DNA from 4 places in the Spirillospora sp. NPDC048824 genome. Region 3 is predicted to be linked to each of the others. Evidence: riboswitches for the same ligand, from Rfam matches in the RefSeq annotation. Region 3 holds a riboswitch; each other region holds the start of a gene.
What was found. A riboswitch is a leader RNA that binds a small molecule or an ion and turns the genes downstream of it on or off. The one in region 3 is predicted to bind cyclic di-AMP.
Positions count from the first base shown of each region.

Region 1 (3,201 bases), on a different contig from region 3:
AACTCGTCCCGGTCGACAAGCAGGAGATCGAAGGCGACCTTGAGCTGGGCACGCGCCGCAGCTACGACGTCTACGGCCGCTGCGCCGACTGCGGTCAGCTCTACTGGCGCGGCGCGCACGGCGGCCACCTGGAGGAGATCGTCCGTGACGCGACACGCCAGGTCGAGTCCATCCGGGAGACCGGACGGGCCGGAAGCGCCGTCTGACGCCGATGGGGACGACAGGGAAGAGGAGCCGGTGGCGAACGATCTCGTGGTGGTCGGGGCGGCGATCATTTCCGACGGGCGGTTGCTGAGCGCCCAGCGTGCCGAGCCGCCGCACATGGCGGGCGGCTGGGAGCTGCCCGGCGGGAAGGTCGACCCGGGCGAGACGGACGAGGACGCGCTGGTGCGCGAGTGCCACGAGGAGCTCGCCATCAAGATCCGGTTGAAAGACCGGATCGGCGGCGACTGGCGGCTCAGCGGGCAGGCCGTGCTCCGGGTGTGGACGGCGCAGATCACCGAGGGCGAACCGCAGGCCCTGGAACACCTGGCGCTCCGCTGGCTGTCCCCGGACGAGCTGTACGACGTCGCCTGGCTCCCCGGCGACCTCCCCGTAATCGACGCCCTCGCCCACCAGGGCCTCACCTGAGACGGCCCGCCGCAGAAGCAAGACGCCCGCCGTCCGAAGGGGCGGACGACCCCGGCCCCCACCCCGACCCCGCGACGACCCAAACCGTCGCGATCGCGTCCGAAGGCAGGCTTCGAGCGAAGCAAGAAACCTGATCGCGCAGCGAGCCGCAAGGCGAGCCGGAGCGATGCAGCGATCGCACGCAGTGCCCGCCGAAGGGAGGGCCCTCCAGGGCCCGACCGCCAAGGGCACTGCAAAAAAAGGACGAGGGCTTCCCGCCGCGCCGCGGGAAGCCCCCGACGTTCTCAGGAGATGCGATTCGCGCCGGCGTAGTCGGAGCGGTCGGACATCTTGGAGATCTTCACCACATCACCGGTCTGCGGGGCGTGCAGGTACTTGCCGTCGCTGAGGTAGATGCCCATGTGGTGGAGGCTGCCGCCGAAGTAGACCAGGTCGCCGGAGCGGAGCTGGTTCCGGGGGACCTTGGAACCGAGTCCGTACAGGGCGCCGGTGTAGTGCGGCAGCCCGCGCTTGCCGATCTGGGCGTACGCCCAGACGACGAGCCCTGAGCAGTCGAAGCTGTTCGGCCTGGCGGCGGCCCACACGTACGGCGAGCCGAGTTTGGTGAGCGCCTTGCGGGCCATGTCGGCCGGCGCACCCGATCCCTTCACGGTCGCGCGCAGGCCGCTGCGGGGGTCGCTGACCCGGGTGGTGGTCAGCTTGTCCAGCCGCTTCGTGACCTCGGCGACCTTCTGCCTGGCCGCTTCGCGGGCCTTCTCGGCGTCCGCGGCGGCCTTCTCGACCTGCGCCTTCTTCGCCTCGGCGGTGCGCTGCGCGGTCTCGGCCTGCTCGATCTGCTTCTGCAGCGCCTGGACGGTGGTGATCTGGCTCTGGGTCAGGTAGGCGCGTTCGGCCAGCCCTTCGGCCGAGCCGTCGGCACCGAAGATCACGTCGGGGGCGCCGGTCATGTAGTTCGCGGCCGCCATCCGTCCGAGCCGCTCGCGGGCGGGGGTGGCCTGGGCGCGCAACGCCGCGGCCTCCTTGGCGGCGGCCTGCTCGGCCTTCTTGGCCTTGCCCAGGTCGACGCGGGTCTTGTTGTACTTCTCGGTGAGGATCTCGGCCTCTTCGTTCAGCGCGTCGAGGCTTTTGCGCAGCCCCTCCTCCGTCGTCGGAGTGGGGGTCGGGGAGGTCGCGGCGGCGAGCTGGAACGGCGACGTGGCGTGGGCGGCGACGGGCGCGGTGGCGCCGAGGCCGATCAGGAGCATCGTGGCCGTGGCGGCGGGCGTGACGCGCCGCCACCGTCGGGGGGCCGGTGCCAAGCCGGTGTTCTCCTCTCCTCGCGCGCCTACCGGGTTAGCTGACGGGTTCGGGCCAGGAGTCGCCCTACGACGTGTGTCGATTCACCCCAGGGACCTGGGTCCCCGGCTCTCCCGTTCGCGGGAGATTCGGCGCTCCGGTCGCAGCCCCGGGGAGAGGGGGCCTCGGACGACCGGATCTCGGAAAGATTACAAAGAACGAGCAAAGTTGGCGAATCGGGGTCCCTGTGACCGGTGGGGAGGCCTTCGCCGAACGGGTTGCGGGCACGGGCAAGTAGAATGGCCGATGCCGTGTTCTGCGGCGGATCCCGAACTCTCACCCCAAGGCGAGCCCCGCATGCCCATCACCACGCGCGATGACCTCCGGAACGTCGCGATCGTCGCCCACGTCGACCACGGAAAGACGACGCTGGTCGACGCCATGCTCTGGCAGTCCGGGGCCTTCCGGGAGAACCAGACCGTCGACGACCGCGTGATGGACTCCGACGATCTGGAGCGCGAGAAGGGGATCACCATTCTCGCCAAGAACACCGCCGTGCGGCACAACGGGCTGACGATCAACATCATCGACACCCCGGGGCACGCGGACTTCGGCGGTGAGGTGGAGCGCGGGCTGTCCATGGTGGACGGCGTCGTCCTGCTGGTGGACGCCAGCGAGGGCCCGCTCCCGCAGACGCGGTTCGTGCTGCGCAAGGCGCTCGCCGCGCGGCTGCCGGTGATCCTGGTCGTGAACAAGACCGACCGTCCCGACGCCCGCATCGACGAGGTCGTGGACGAGACGTACGAGCTGTTCATGGACCTCGACGCCGACGAGGAGCAGATCGACTTCCCGATCGTGTACGCGTCGGGCCGCGCCGGGCGGGCGTCGCTGGACAAGCCCGCCGACGGCGCCATGCCCGGCAGCGACGACCTGGAGCCGCTGTTCAAGGTCATCACCGAGACGATCCCGGCGCCGTCCTTCGACCCGGACGTCCCGCTGCGGGCGCACGTCACCAACCTGGACGCCTCCAGTTACCTCGGCCGCATCGCGCTGTGCCGGGTGCACGCCGGGACGATCAAGAAGGGCCAGCAGGTCGCCTGGTGCCGGCACGACGGCAGCATCGAGCGGGTGAAGATCACCGAGCTGCTGATGACCGACGCGCTCACCCGCAAGCCCGCGCAGGAGGCGGGGCCCGGCGACATCATCGCGATCGCCGGCATCCCCGACATCATGATCGGCGACACCATCGCCGACCCGGACGACCCGCGCCCGCTGCCGCTGATCACCGTGGACGAG
Region 1 is NZ_JBICUS010000002.1:291,285-294,485, reverse strand. It holds gene ACGFIS_RS04850 (Mut7-C RNAse domain-containing protein) at 1-206, shown strand, start outside; gene ACGFIS_RS04845 ((deoxy)nucleoside triphosphate pyrophosphohydrolase) at 238-630, shown strand; gene ACGFIS_RS04840 (NlpC/P60 family protein) at 915-1,928, opposite strand; cyclic di-AMP (ydaO/yuaA leader) riboswitch at 1,936-2,070, opposite strand; gene typA (translational GTPase TypA) at 2,263-3,201, shown strand, end outside.
Region 1: linked by a shared signal. The riboswitch ahead of ACGFIS_RS04840 (NlpC/P60 family protein) and the one ahead of ACGFIS_RS20135 (D-alanyl-D-alanine carboxypeptidase family protein) in region 3 are both predicted to bind cyclic di-AMP.

Region 2 (3,201 bases), on a different contig from region 3:
CGCGACCCCCTGCTCGTCGTCCATCGACTGGGTGCCGATGGCACGTTCCTCCCAGCCGTCCAGGGGGAGCTTGCGGAGGTTGGCGTACAAGCGGGACTGGGCGTCCTGGAACGCGGCGGGGGCGGAGGCCACCGTCGCGAGGAAGGCCGCCGGGTTTCCGTCCTTCACCGCCCGCGCGCGGTTGGCGAGGACGGCGGCGGCGTCCGCGGGGCTGAACGCTCCGGCGGCCTGCGCGGCGTTGGGGGGCGGCGTCGCCTGGGCGTCCGGCGCTCCGTCGTCGCCGGAACGTGTGCCGAGGAGCCCCGCGCCGGCGCCCAGCAGCACGGCGGCCCCGCCGGCGCCCAGGGCGAGTGCCCTGCGGCGCGTGACGGGGCCGCCGTTTCCGGCCTGCCCGGGACCGTCCTCCATGCGCGTGATCCTATGCAGCCGGCGGGGGAGGAGGGGACGTCAGGACCTGTACTCGGGGTAGCCGTAGCCGACGACGGTGCCGGTCGAGCGTTCCCTGACCCGGACGGCGTTGTCGGTGTTGCCCTCGACCGCCTCGATGGTGCCGTCGTCGATCTTCTTGGTCACCATGCCGACGTGGACGATGTCGCCGATGTCCTTGCCGCCGTTCCAGGCGTAGAAGACGATCGCGCCGGGCTTGGGCTCGGTGCCCCAGCGCCCCTGGTCCCGGAACCACTCGGCGTGGGCGATGGTCCAGGCGTCGCTGCCGAACTGGTCGCTGAGGCCGATCTGCTCGCCGATCCATGAGACGAACATGTCGCACCAGGCGGCGTCGTCGTACGCCTGGACGGAGCCGCCGTCGCGCGCGACGGTCTCCTTGGCGCGGGCGGATTCCACGTACCACGTGTTGAACTTGGTCTTGCCGCTGCCGTCCTCCGCGATGCCGACCTGCGCCCTGGCGAGCTCGATGGCCTCGCCGGCGGTGGGCCGCGAATCCTCTGACGGCTTCTTGGGGGCGCCGGACTGCGGTCGGCCCTTTCCGGTGGGCTCGCCCTCCTTGCCACCGTCCTTGGACTTACTCCGGTTCTCGTCCTTGGAGCCGGACCTGTCCTTGGACGAGGACTTGGAACCGGGTGTGGACTTGCCCGCGTCCCCGCCGGCGGCCGGGCCGGCCGCGGCGGCGTGGGTGGGAACGGAGGCGAACGGCAGGACCGACGCCTGCGCGGTGGCCGCGGCGGTGCCGAGAACGGCGGCGCCGACGATCACGCCGCCGGCCGTCCGCCAGGTGATGGCCAAGGTACTGGGCTTGCGGTGCTTGCCCGGAATCTTCTTGCGATGCGCGCCTGGCATGGGGGATCTCCTGACTTCCATGCCGCCTACCGGGTTAGCTGACGGGTTCGGGCGTGGAAGCCGCCCTACGGCCCGCTGGGCAGGCCGATTCACCCCGAAAGGACACAGTGGGTCCCCGGCTCCGCGCTCCCGTGCGTCTGGGCACGGTGAACCGCGGACTCGGCGGTGGCGGCCCGGGGGCGGGCACGCCGGTTCGGATGGGGGTTCCGCCGGGCGGGGGCGCCCGTGCGGAAGGAAGGGAAAGCCGGGCGTGGCCGCACTCGGGCGGCCACGCCCAGGTAACGCTGCGGGTTTCTCTCCTTCTTCTTCCAGACGCCTACCGGGTTAGCTGACGGGTTCGGGCGTGGAAGTGGCCCTACGGCGGGCTCCCACCGTTCGGCGGTGAGAGACGCACCGATTCACCCCGGGTGCCGGAATGCCCGTCCAGGGACGGTCCCTGGACTCCGGCGGATATGGGTCCCCGGTTCCGCTCGTCGGCGGATTCGGCGCTGCCGCTGCGATCCTGGGGGCGTGATGGGGCCCGTGCGCGGGACCTGTCTCCCGCGTGCGAAAGAGCGGCGCCTGATGTTGTGTGTGCGGACGGCGGCCCGTTTGCGGGGACCGTCCTGGGCCTGATCCGCGGGATCCGCCGTGGCAGCGCTCTCAGCGCCATGCACGCTGCGGGCGTGCGCACGGTGGGCCGGGCCGGCCGGGTCTGCTGGGAGACCGTCTGCGGTACCCGTCGGGTACCGGGGGGCGACGCGTGGATCGTGCCGCCGGGGGGAGCGGCACGTGGCTCGCGCCGCAGTCACGCGGCAGCTGGATGTGCCGCGCGGGGGCCGTTGCGCCTGGTGGGCGCCTCGGGGCCACGGCGTCTGGAGGGCGCCGTGAGTGGTGACAACGTACCAAAGCCCCAACAGATGGCAAACCCCCCCAAAATCAACAACGGACCAGGTCAAGCCTGGTCCGCTGTCACAAAGGGCTCCGTCACGCCCATCGCGGGCGCTCCGGTGCGGGGCGTCAGGGGCGCCCGGCGCCGTAGTAGTTGCTCAGGTAGTAGCCCGAGGTGATGCTCACGACCTCGACGTTCTTGCCGGTGCGCGGCGCGTGGATCATCTTGCCGCCGCCCACGTACATGCCCATGTGCCCGAGGCCGCTGAAGAACACCAGGTCGCCGGGCTGCAGGTTGCTCTTGGACACCCGCTTGGTGGCGGCGTACTGGGTGTTGGTGGTGCGGGTGATGTTCACGCCCGCCGCGGCCCACGCCTTCATCGTCAGGCCGGAGCAGTCGTAGGAGTTCGGGCCGGTGGCGCCGTAGGAGTACGGCTTGCCGAGCTGGGCGTAGGCGAAGTTGAGCGCCACGCGGGCCGAGCCGCTGGCCGGGCCGTTGTAGGTGCCGCCGACGCTGCCCGAGCCGCCGGACGAGGTCCCGCCGCCGAGCCGCCGCAGCAGGGCCTTCTGCTTGGCGACCTCCTTGTCGAGCTTCTTCTTCTGCTCCTTCAGCTCCGTGCTCTTGGCCTTCACATCGTCGTAGGAGGCCTTGGCCTGCGCCTCCTCGCGGCGGAGCCGCTGGGCGGTCGCGAGGAACTGGGTCAGCTGGGAGCTGCGCTCGTGCGACAGATGCGAGAAGACGGCCGCCTGGTCCAGGATCGCCTGCGGGTCGCCGGTGCCGACGAAGCCGGTGACGTTGGCCGTGTCACCGTTCTTGTACGCGGCGGCCGCCATCTGGGCGATCTTGGCGCGCTGCTCCTCGAAGGCGGCCTGCTCCCGCTTGCTCGACTTGCTCGCGACCTTGTACTTCTTCTTGGCGATCTTGAGCTTCTCGTTGAGCTGGTTGAACTTCTCGACCTTCTGGTCCATCTCCTCGGCCAGCTTGTCGAGCTTCTTCTGGACCTGCGCCCTGGTCGGCTCGGGCTCGGCGTGCGC
Region 2 is NZ_JBICUS010000003.1:451,524-454,724, reverse strand. It holds gene ACGFIS_RS08515 (hypothetical protein) at 1-408, opposite strand, end outside; gene ACGFIS_RS08510 (CHAP domain-containing protein) at 448-1,296, opposite strand; cyclic di-AMP (ydaO/yuaA leader) riboswitch at 1,305-1,471, opposite strand; cyclic di-AMP (ydaO/yuaA leader) riboswitch at 1,595-1,794, opposite strand; gene ACGFIS_RS08505 (NlpC/P60 family protein) at 2,296-3,201, opposite strand, start outside.
Region 2: linked by a shared signal. The riboswitch ahead of ACGFIS_RS08510 (CHAP domain-containing protein) and the one ahead of ACGFIS_RS20135 (D-alanyl-D-alanine carboxypeptidase family protein) in region 3 are both predicted to bind cyclic di-AMP.

Region 3 (3,201 bases):
TCGCGGGCCGGCACGCCGAGGTGCTGGACGCGCTGGCCGTCCGGGCGGCCGAGCTGGCGGGCCCGGGGAGCCGGCGATGACCGGGCCCGCCGTCACCGGCGGGCCCGGCGCGTCCGGAGGGTTGCGCAGCGGGCAGGTCGCCGAGGCGGCCGGCGTGAACCTGCAGACGCTGCGGTACTACGAGCGGCGGGGCCTGCTCGCCGAGCCCGAGCGGACGCCGGGCGGGCACCGGCTGTATCCGGCGGAGGCGGTGACGCTGCTGCGGGTGATCAAGACCGCGCAGCGGCTCGGGTTCACCCTGGAGGAGGTCGCCGAACTGCTGGACGCCGGGACCCACCGGCACCGCCGCGCCGACGCCGGGTTGCAGGCGCGGGCGAGCGCCAAGCTCGCCGAGGTCGAAGCCAAGATCACCGATCTGCGCACCATCGCCGACACGCTGCGCCGAGCCCTGGACGCCGGGTGCGACGACCTTGTCACGTGCGCCGGGGAACGGGGCTGCCCGCTGCCGTTCGCCGACCTGGCCGCCGGCCCCGGTGCCATGGGCACGAGCCTCTCAGGGCGGCACGGTCAGTCGTCCTGGCCGACGTCGAACTCCCAGTGCCACGGTTCGTACGGGTTGCTGTAGGCCCAGGCCGGGTGGATCCAGCCGTACTTCTCAGAGTTGTCCTCCAGCCACTTGAACTGGGGTGAACCGCCGTCCTGAACGCCGTCGCACAAGTCGACGGAGATGCCGATCCCGTGCTTGCTGTTGCCCGGGCGCGCGGCGTAGCCCGCCGGCATGGTCCGGTACAGCTCCTCCTGCTTCTCGTAGCCGCGGTAGGAGCTCCGCACGCACATCTCGTCGCCGAAGTGCTCCTGGTAGGCGGCGTTGAGCTTGTAGAACGCCACCGCGGCGTCGGCCCGCAGGTGCTCGTCCCGCTGGGGCAGCGGGCAGAGTTCGCCGACCGGAATCCGGCCGTTGGGGTAGCCGTGCTCGGTGGCCTCTGACGGCTTGCAGTCGTCCGGCGGTTCGCTCGGCGCTTCCTCGGCTCGCTGGGAACCCGTTCGTTCGGCACGGTCCGCCGGGTCCTTCGCCGAGACCTTCGCAGAGGCGGGGACGCCGGAGTCGCCCGAACCTCCGTCCAGCGGCATCAGCGCGAGGGTGCCGGCCAGGGCACCGGCGAGGACGGCGCCCATCAGCGGCGCGGGGTACTTGGCGTTCCTGACGTGCCGACCTGTCACGGCATCTGCTCCTTCCATACCGCCTACCGGGTTAGCTGACGGATTCGGACGTGGAAGTCGCCCTACGACGCTCCTCGAACATGGAGGGAAGGCGTCGATTCACCCCTGCGAGGCGGCACAGGCAGGTCGGCCTGGACGTCACTCGCGCTGGTTCCCCGGCTCCGCAGATAGCGGACTCGGCGCGGCCGCCCCCACCCTGGGCCGTGGGCTGAGGATGTGGCGGCTCACTGGTCGATGGCCACGGCGCCTGGCGGGCGCCGAATTCGGACAGAAGGTATCAAAAGCTCAAGAGAATGCAAACATGCCACAAACCGACGGCATTCCAGGTCAGAGCCGGTGAAGACCGCGTCTCCGTCCGACCGACCGTGATCACCGGATCTCACGCCGTGATTACACTTCCGTCACGCCGGGACCGGTCCCGGTGGATGACCCCCGACCATGGTCCAGTGAGTCCGGCGGCGGGAGGGGGACGGCGGTGGAGCCGCTTCGGCGTGGTGATCCGCACCGGGTGGGTCCCTACCGGCTCCTCGGCAGGCTCGGCGAGGGCGGGATGGGGGTCGTCTACCTGGCGCGGTCGGGGGCCGGCCGGCCGATCGCGGTCAAGATCGTCCGGCGGTCGAAGGCGGGGGAGCCCCGGTACGCGGCCCGGTTCCGCCGCGAGGTGGAGGCCGCCCGCCAGGTGTCGGGGGTGTTCACCGCGCCGGTGCTGGACGCCGACCCGGACGCGGCGCCGCCCTGGCTGGTCACCGCCTACCTGCCGGGGCTGTCGCTGCGGGAGGCCGTCGGCGGCTTCGGCCCGCTGCCGCCGGACGCCGTCCGCCCGCTGGCGGCCGGGCTGGCCGAGGCGCTCGCGGACATCCACCGCGCGGGCGTGGTGCACCGCGACCTCAAGCCGGGCAACGTGATGCTGACCGCGGGCGGCCCCCGCGTGATCGACTTCGGGATCGCCCGGCCGGAGGACGCGACGGCCGTCACGCGCGTGGGCACGCCCATCGGCACCCCCGGGTTCATGGCGCCCGAGCAGGTCCGCGGGGAGAAGACCGGGCCGGCGGCCGACGTGTTCTCGCTGGGCGCGACGCTGGCGTACGCGGCGACCGGGGCGGAGCCGTTCGGGTCCGGGCCGGCGCGGTCGCGCGACCTGCGGGCGCTGACCACGCGGGCGGACCTGGACGCGATCACCGAACCCTGGCTGCGCGGCCTGATCGGGGCATGCCTGCACGCCGACCCCGGGCTGCGCCCGTCCGCCGCCGGGGTGCTGGAACGGCTGGGACCACCGGATGCGGAGGGGCCGTCCCTGCTGGGCGCCCGGTGGCTGCCGCCGGCGATCGCGGAGGAGATCGACCGCCGGACCGCCGAGGCCGAGACGCTGACGCGCCCCCCGCCGGGCGACCCGCCGGACGCGGACCCCGCGGTCGGTCAGGCGCCGACGGAGGACCCGGACGATTCCGTCCAGGGCACGGCGCCCCCGCCGCAGGGCGTCACCCGGCGGACGGTCCTGGCCGGGGTGGGCGCGGGCGTCATGACGGCGGGCGGCCTCGGGACGTTCCTCTGGCGCCGGACCCGGGACCGGCAGGGCGGCGGCTCGCGGCCGCCGGAGGGGCGGGGCTCCCGCGCGCCGCAGGGGCCGCCACCCGAGGGACGCTCCCGGTGGACGCGCCGCGTCAGCGATGACTCCCTGGCCCTGGCCGCCGCCGACGGGGTGCTGCTGGCGGACGGGATCGAGAAGGACGGGGACGACAGCACCGGGATCGTCCACGCGCTGGATGCGCGCACGGGCGAGGTGCTGTGGAAACGCGACGGCGGCTTCTCCGCCGCGGGCGACGGCGGCGTGACGTACCTGACCCTGAACGAGGGCAGGGAGATCAGCGCAGTCCGCTCCAGGACGGGCGAGGTGCTGTGGACGCATCAGGTCGACTTCGACAGGCTCCCGACCGGCGAACTGGCGGCCGCCGGCCAGGTGGTCGTCTTCGGCCGCGAGGA
Region 3 is NZ_JBICUS010000009.1:210,895-214,095, forward strand. It holds gene ACGFIS_RS20125 (hypothetical protein) at 1-80, shown strand, start outside; gene ACGFIS_RS20130 (MerR family transcriptional regulator) at 77-625, shown strand; gene ACGFIS_RS20135 (D-alanyl-D-alanine carboxypeptidase family protein) at 568-1,221, opposite strand; cyclic di-AMP (ydaO/yuaA leader) riboswitch at 1,228-1,413, opposite strand; gene ACGFIS_RS20140 (PQQ-binding-like beta-propeller repeat protein) at 1,697-3,201, shown strand, end outside.

Region 4 (3,201 bases), on a different contig from region 3:
ACGGTGATGACGGTGATGGACAACCTGCACAAGAAGGGATGGCTGCGCAGGAAGCGGGTCGGGCGCGCCTACGAGTACGAGGCGGTCGCCTCGCGGGAGGGTTACACGGCCAAGCTGATGCGCGAGGCACTGTCGACCAGTAGCAACCAGGCCGCCGCGCTCGTGCACTTCCTGTCGGATCTCTCGCCGGAGGAGAGTGAGGCCCTGCAAGCGGCCCTCAAGGTCGTGCCACCGCGGGACACCAAATGAGCGCGGTCGCCCAGTTTGATCAGCCGCCCGCCTACAGCCCGTCAGGCTGTGACTGAGGGGCACCGTGTCGGAGGTGTTCCGGGTGACGCCCCCGTCACCCCAGGGGGTGGATGACGGGGGCGTGGACCATCTTCCCGTTGCCGATGTACAGGCCCATGTGGTGCAGGTCGCTGTAGAAGAAGACCAGGTCACCGGGCTTGAGTTGGCTTTGGGAGACGCGGGTGCCGGCGGTGTACTGGCTGCCGGTGTAGTGGGGCAGGCTGATGCCGACCTGGGCGTAGGCGTACATCGTCAATCCCGAGCAGTCGAACCCCTTGATGTTGGCGCCCTGTGCGGTGCCGTAGGTCGGGCCGGATGCGCTGCCCCCACCCCAGGAGTACGGGACGCCGCGCTGGCTCAAAGCCGCTCTGACCGCGCCCATGGCCTTGGCGGAGGCGCCTCCGGGGTCCACATTGGGAGCGGGTCCCGCGTTGGTGCGAGCGCCCGAGCCGGTACCCAGCTTGGCCTCGACCTTCGTCAGCTTGGCCTGGAGTTCCGTGCGCTTCTTCTTCGCCTCGGCGGTGAGTTCGTGGACCTGTTTCGCATGCGTTTCGGCCGATTTGCGGGCACGTTCCGCCGTCTGCATCGTCTGCAGCAGCTGAGTGACGCGAGCGCTTTCCTGGCTGGCGAAGTAGTTGAGTGTGGCCGACCGGTCAAGGACGGCCTGCGGGTCCCCGGACGAGGCGAAGGCGACCGCCGGGTCCCGCGGGCCGTTCTTGTAGCTGTCCGCGGCGAGCTTGACGATCCTGGCCCGCGTCTCCTCCAGCGCCTTCTTCTGGCGTGCGGCGTTCCCGTCGGCCACCTTGGCGGCGCGTTGGGCCTGCCGCAGTCGCACCCGCAGCCCGTTGTACTGCTCGCTGAGCTTCTCCGCCTCATCGGCGAGCTTCTTCTGCTGCGCGGTCAGCTCCCTGCGGGACGGGTCGGGCTCCGACCAGGCGGGTGCGGGGGCCACGAGCGTCGCGGAAAGAGCGATCGACGCCGTCCATGCCGTCCTGGTGATGATCCGGCGGCGGGCCGTTCTGTCTCCGGCAGCTCGTCGCTGCATGCGGTGTCCTCTCCTGTGCCGCCTACCGGGTGAGCTGCCGGGTTCGGGCCGGAGTCGCCCTACCGCTCGCGCAGAGCGGATTCACCCCAGTGGAGAATGGTTCCCCGGCTCCCTCGGACGGCGTGGTCCGCTGGATTCGGCGTGGCCATCGCTGTCCCCGGCGGGGACGCCTCGCCATGGCTCCTACGGAGCGTAGGAGATAGCGGCCTCATTCGCCACTCAAGTGGCCGATTGCGACAAACCGCCTCAACGGTCTCAGCAGATGTAGGACAGCTCCATGATGGTCGCGGCGGCGACCATCAGGGGAGTGGCGACGGCGGCGGCCACGAAGGCGGAGGCCGCCATCCGGACCGCCCGGCGCGGCTTCGTCGCCTCGGCGGACTCGAGCCGCCGGACCCGCTCCGCCAGCGCACCGGTCGAAGACCCGGCGGCGCCGAGGGCGCCCGCCACGCCCGGCGTCGCCGCGAGCCGGTGCAGGGCGTCGACGAGCGTTCGCCTTCCACATGCGCGGGCCGCCGCATCGTCGGCGGCCATCTCCAGCAGCAGCGGGAAGTTCTTCTTCGCCCGGCGGACCGTGGGCAGCCGGGGCAGCAGGGCGTGGGCCAGGTCGAGCATGAGCAGCAGTGCGTGATGCCGCTGACGCAGGTGGGCTCGCTCATGGACCAGAACCGCGCCGAACTCGTCGGGAGTGAGAGCGTCCTGTGTGCCGGTGCTGACGACGATCGCGCGATGCCTGGCCGGCAGCGAGTACGCGACCGGGACGGGATGGTCGAGCACGAGGACGTCCCCATGCTGACCGTGCTCCTTCGCGACGAGCCGCAGCATCTCCCGGTGCCGGCGGCGGTGACGTACCGCACGGACGAGCCGGGGCAGGCTGCGGGCGAGCCGCGAACAGCAGGCCGTGAGCACCACCAGGCTGGCGGCCGCCGCGATGATGATCGCCGAATCCCCGTGATGGGGCAGGCAGTCGCGCAGCCACTCCAGGAAGCCGTGGCCGGGCGCCGGGGGCGACAGCAACGCCGCCGCGATGATCCCGATGCCGGCGATGAATGTGCCGGTGAGGGCCGCGGCCCAGCAGGCGATGGCGATCCCCGGGTGCGCGGCGGGACGCCGAAGCCGATCGAGGGCGGGCCCCGCCAGACAGCCCAGCAGGACCGCCGTGCAGATCAGGCCGACCACCAGGTAGATCACGCCGTCACGCCTCTTGGCCGTCGGACGTCCGCCGGCGCAGCGCGTCCAGCAGGTGGCGGACGTCTTCCGGAGGGACGCTTTCGGCGAATCTCGCGAGGATGCCCCCGTGGTCGGGAGACTCGGTGAGAGCGTCGAGCATCAACTCGACCGCATACTCTTCCCGCGCACGGGTGGGGGCGTAGCGGAAGGCCGGCCCGTCCTGCGTGCGCTGCAGCAGCCCCTTCTGCGCCAGCCGCTCGGCGACCGTCTGGACGGTGTTGTAGGCCAGCGCCTTGTCGGCGTCCTCGTTCAGCTTCGCCAGAAGCTCACGAACGCGTAGCGGGCTGGGGGCCTCCCAGAGCACGTCCATGATGGAACGCTCGAGCGATCCGCTCAATCCGGCCACACGGCACCTCCGTCCTGCCCACATTCTGCCGGAGAGTCGGCCGTGGGCGGGAACGGGGACATCTTGAGCCTTCGGCGCCCCGGCTGGGGACGGCTTCCAACCGACGCCGGCGGCCCCCCGACGGCGCGCATCGGCGGTGATCGTTAACGGCATGTGATGCGTGGCTCGGCGGCATAGGTCGTATGGAACTTCTGGCGGCGCACGACCTTTCCGTCCTGCTTGAAGATCCGCCAGACGTCGATCTGGAATCCCTCCGCCCCGGGCATCGGAATGCACTTCGGCCCCGAGTCGG
Region 4 is NZ_JBICUS010000026.1:63,931-67,131, reverse strand. It holds gene ACGFIS_RS34180 (BlaI/MecI/CopY family transcriptional regulator) at 1-249, shown strand, start outside; gene ACGFIS_RS34175 (NlpC/P60 family protein) at 344-1,333, opposite strand; cyclic di-AMP (ydaO/yuaA leader) riboswitch at 1,337-1,485, opposite strand; gene ACGFIS_RS34170 (M56 family metallopeptidase) at 1,589-2,524, opposite strand; gene ACGFIS_RS34165 (BlaI/MecI/CopY family transcriptional regulator) at 2,529-2,933, opposite strand; gene ACGFIS_RS34160 (VanW family protein) at 3,053-3,201, opposite strand, start outside.
Region 4: linked by a shared signal. The riboswitch ahead of ACGFIS_RS34175 (NlpC/P60 family protein) and the one ahead of ACGFIS_RS20135 (D-alanyl-D-alanine carboxypeptidase family protein) in region 3 are both predicted to bind cyclic di-AMP.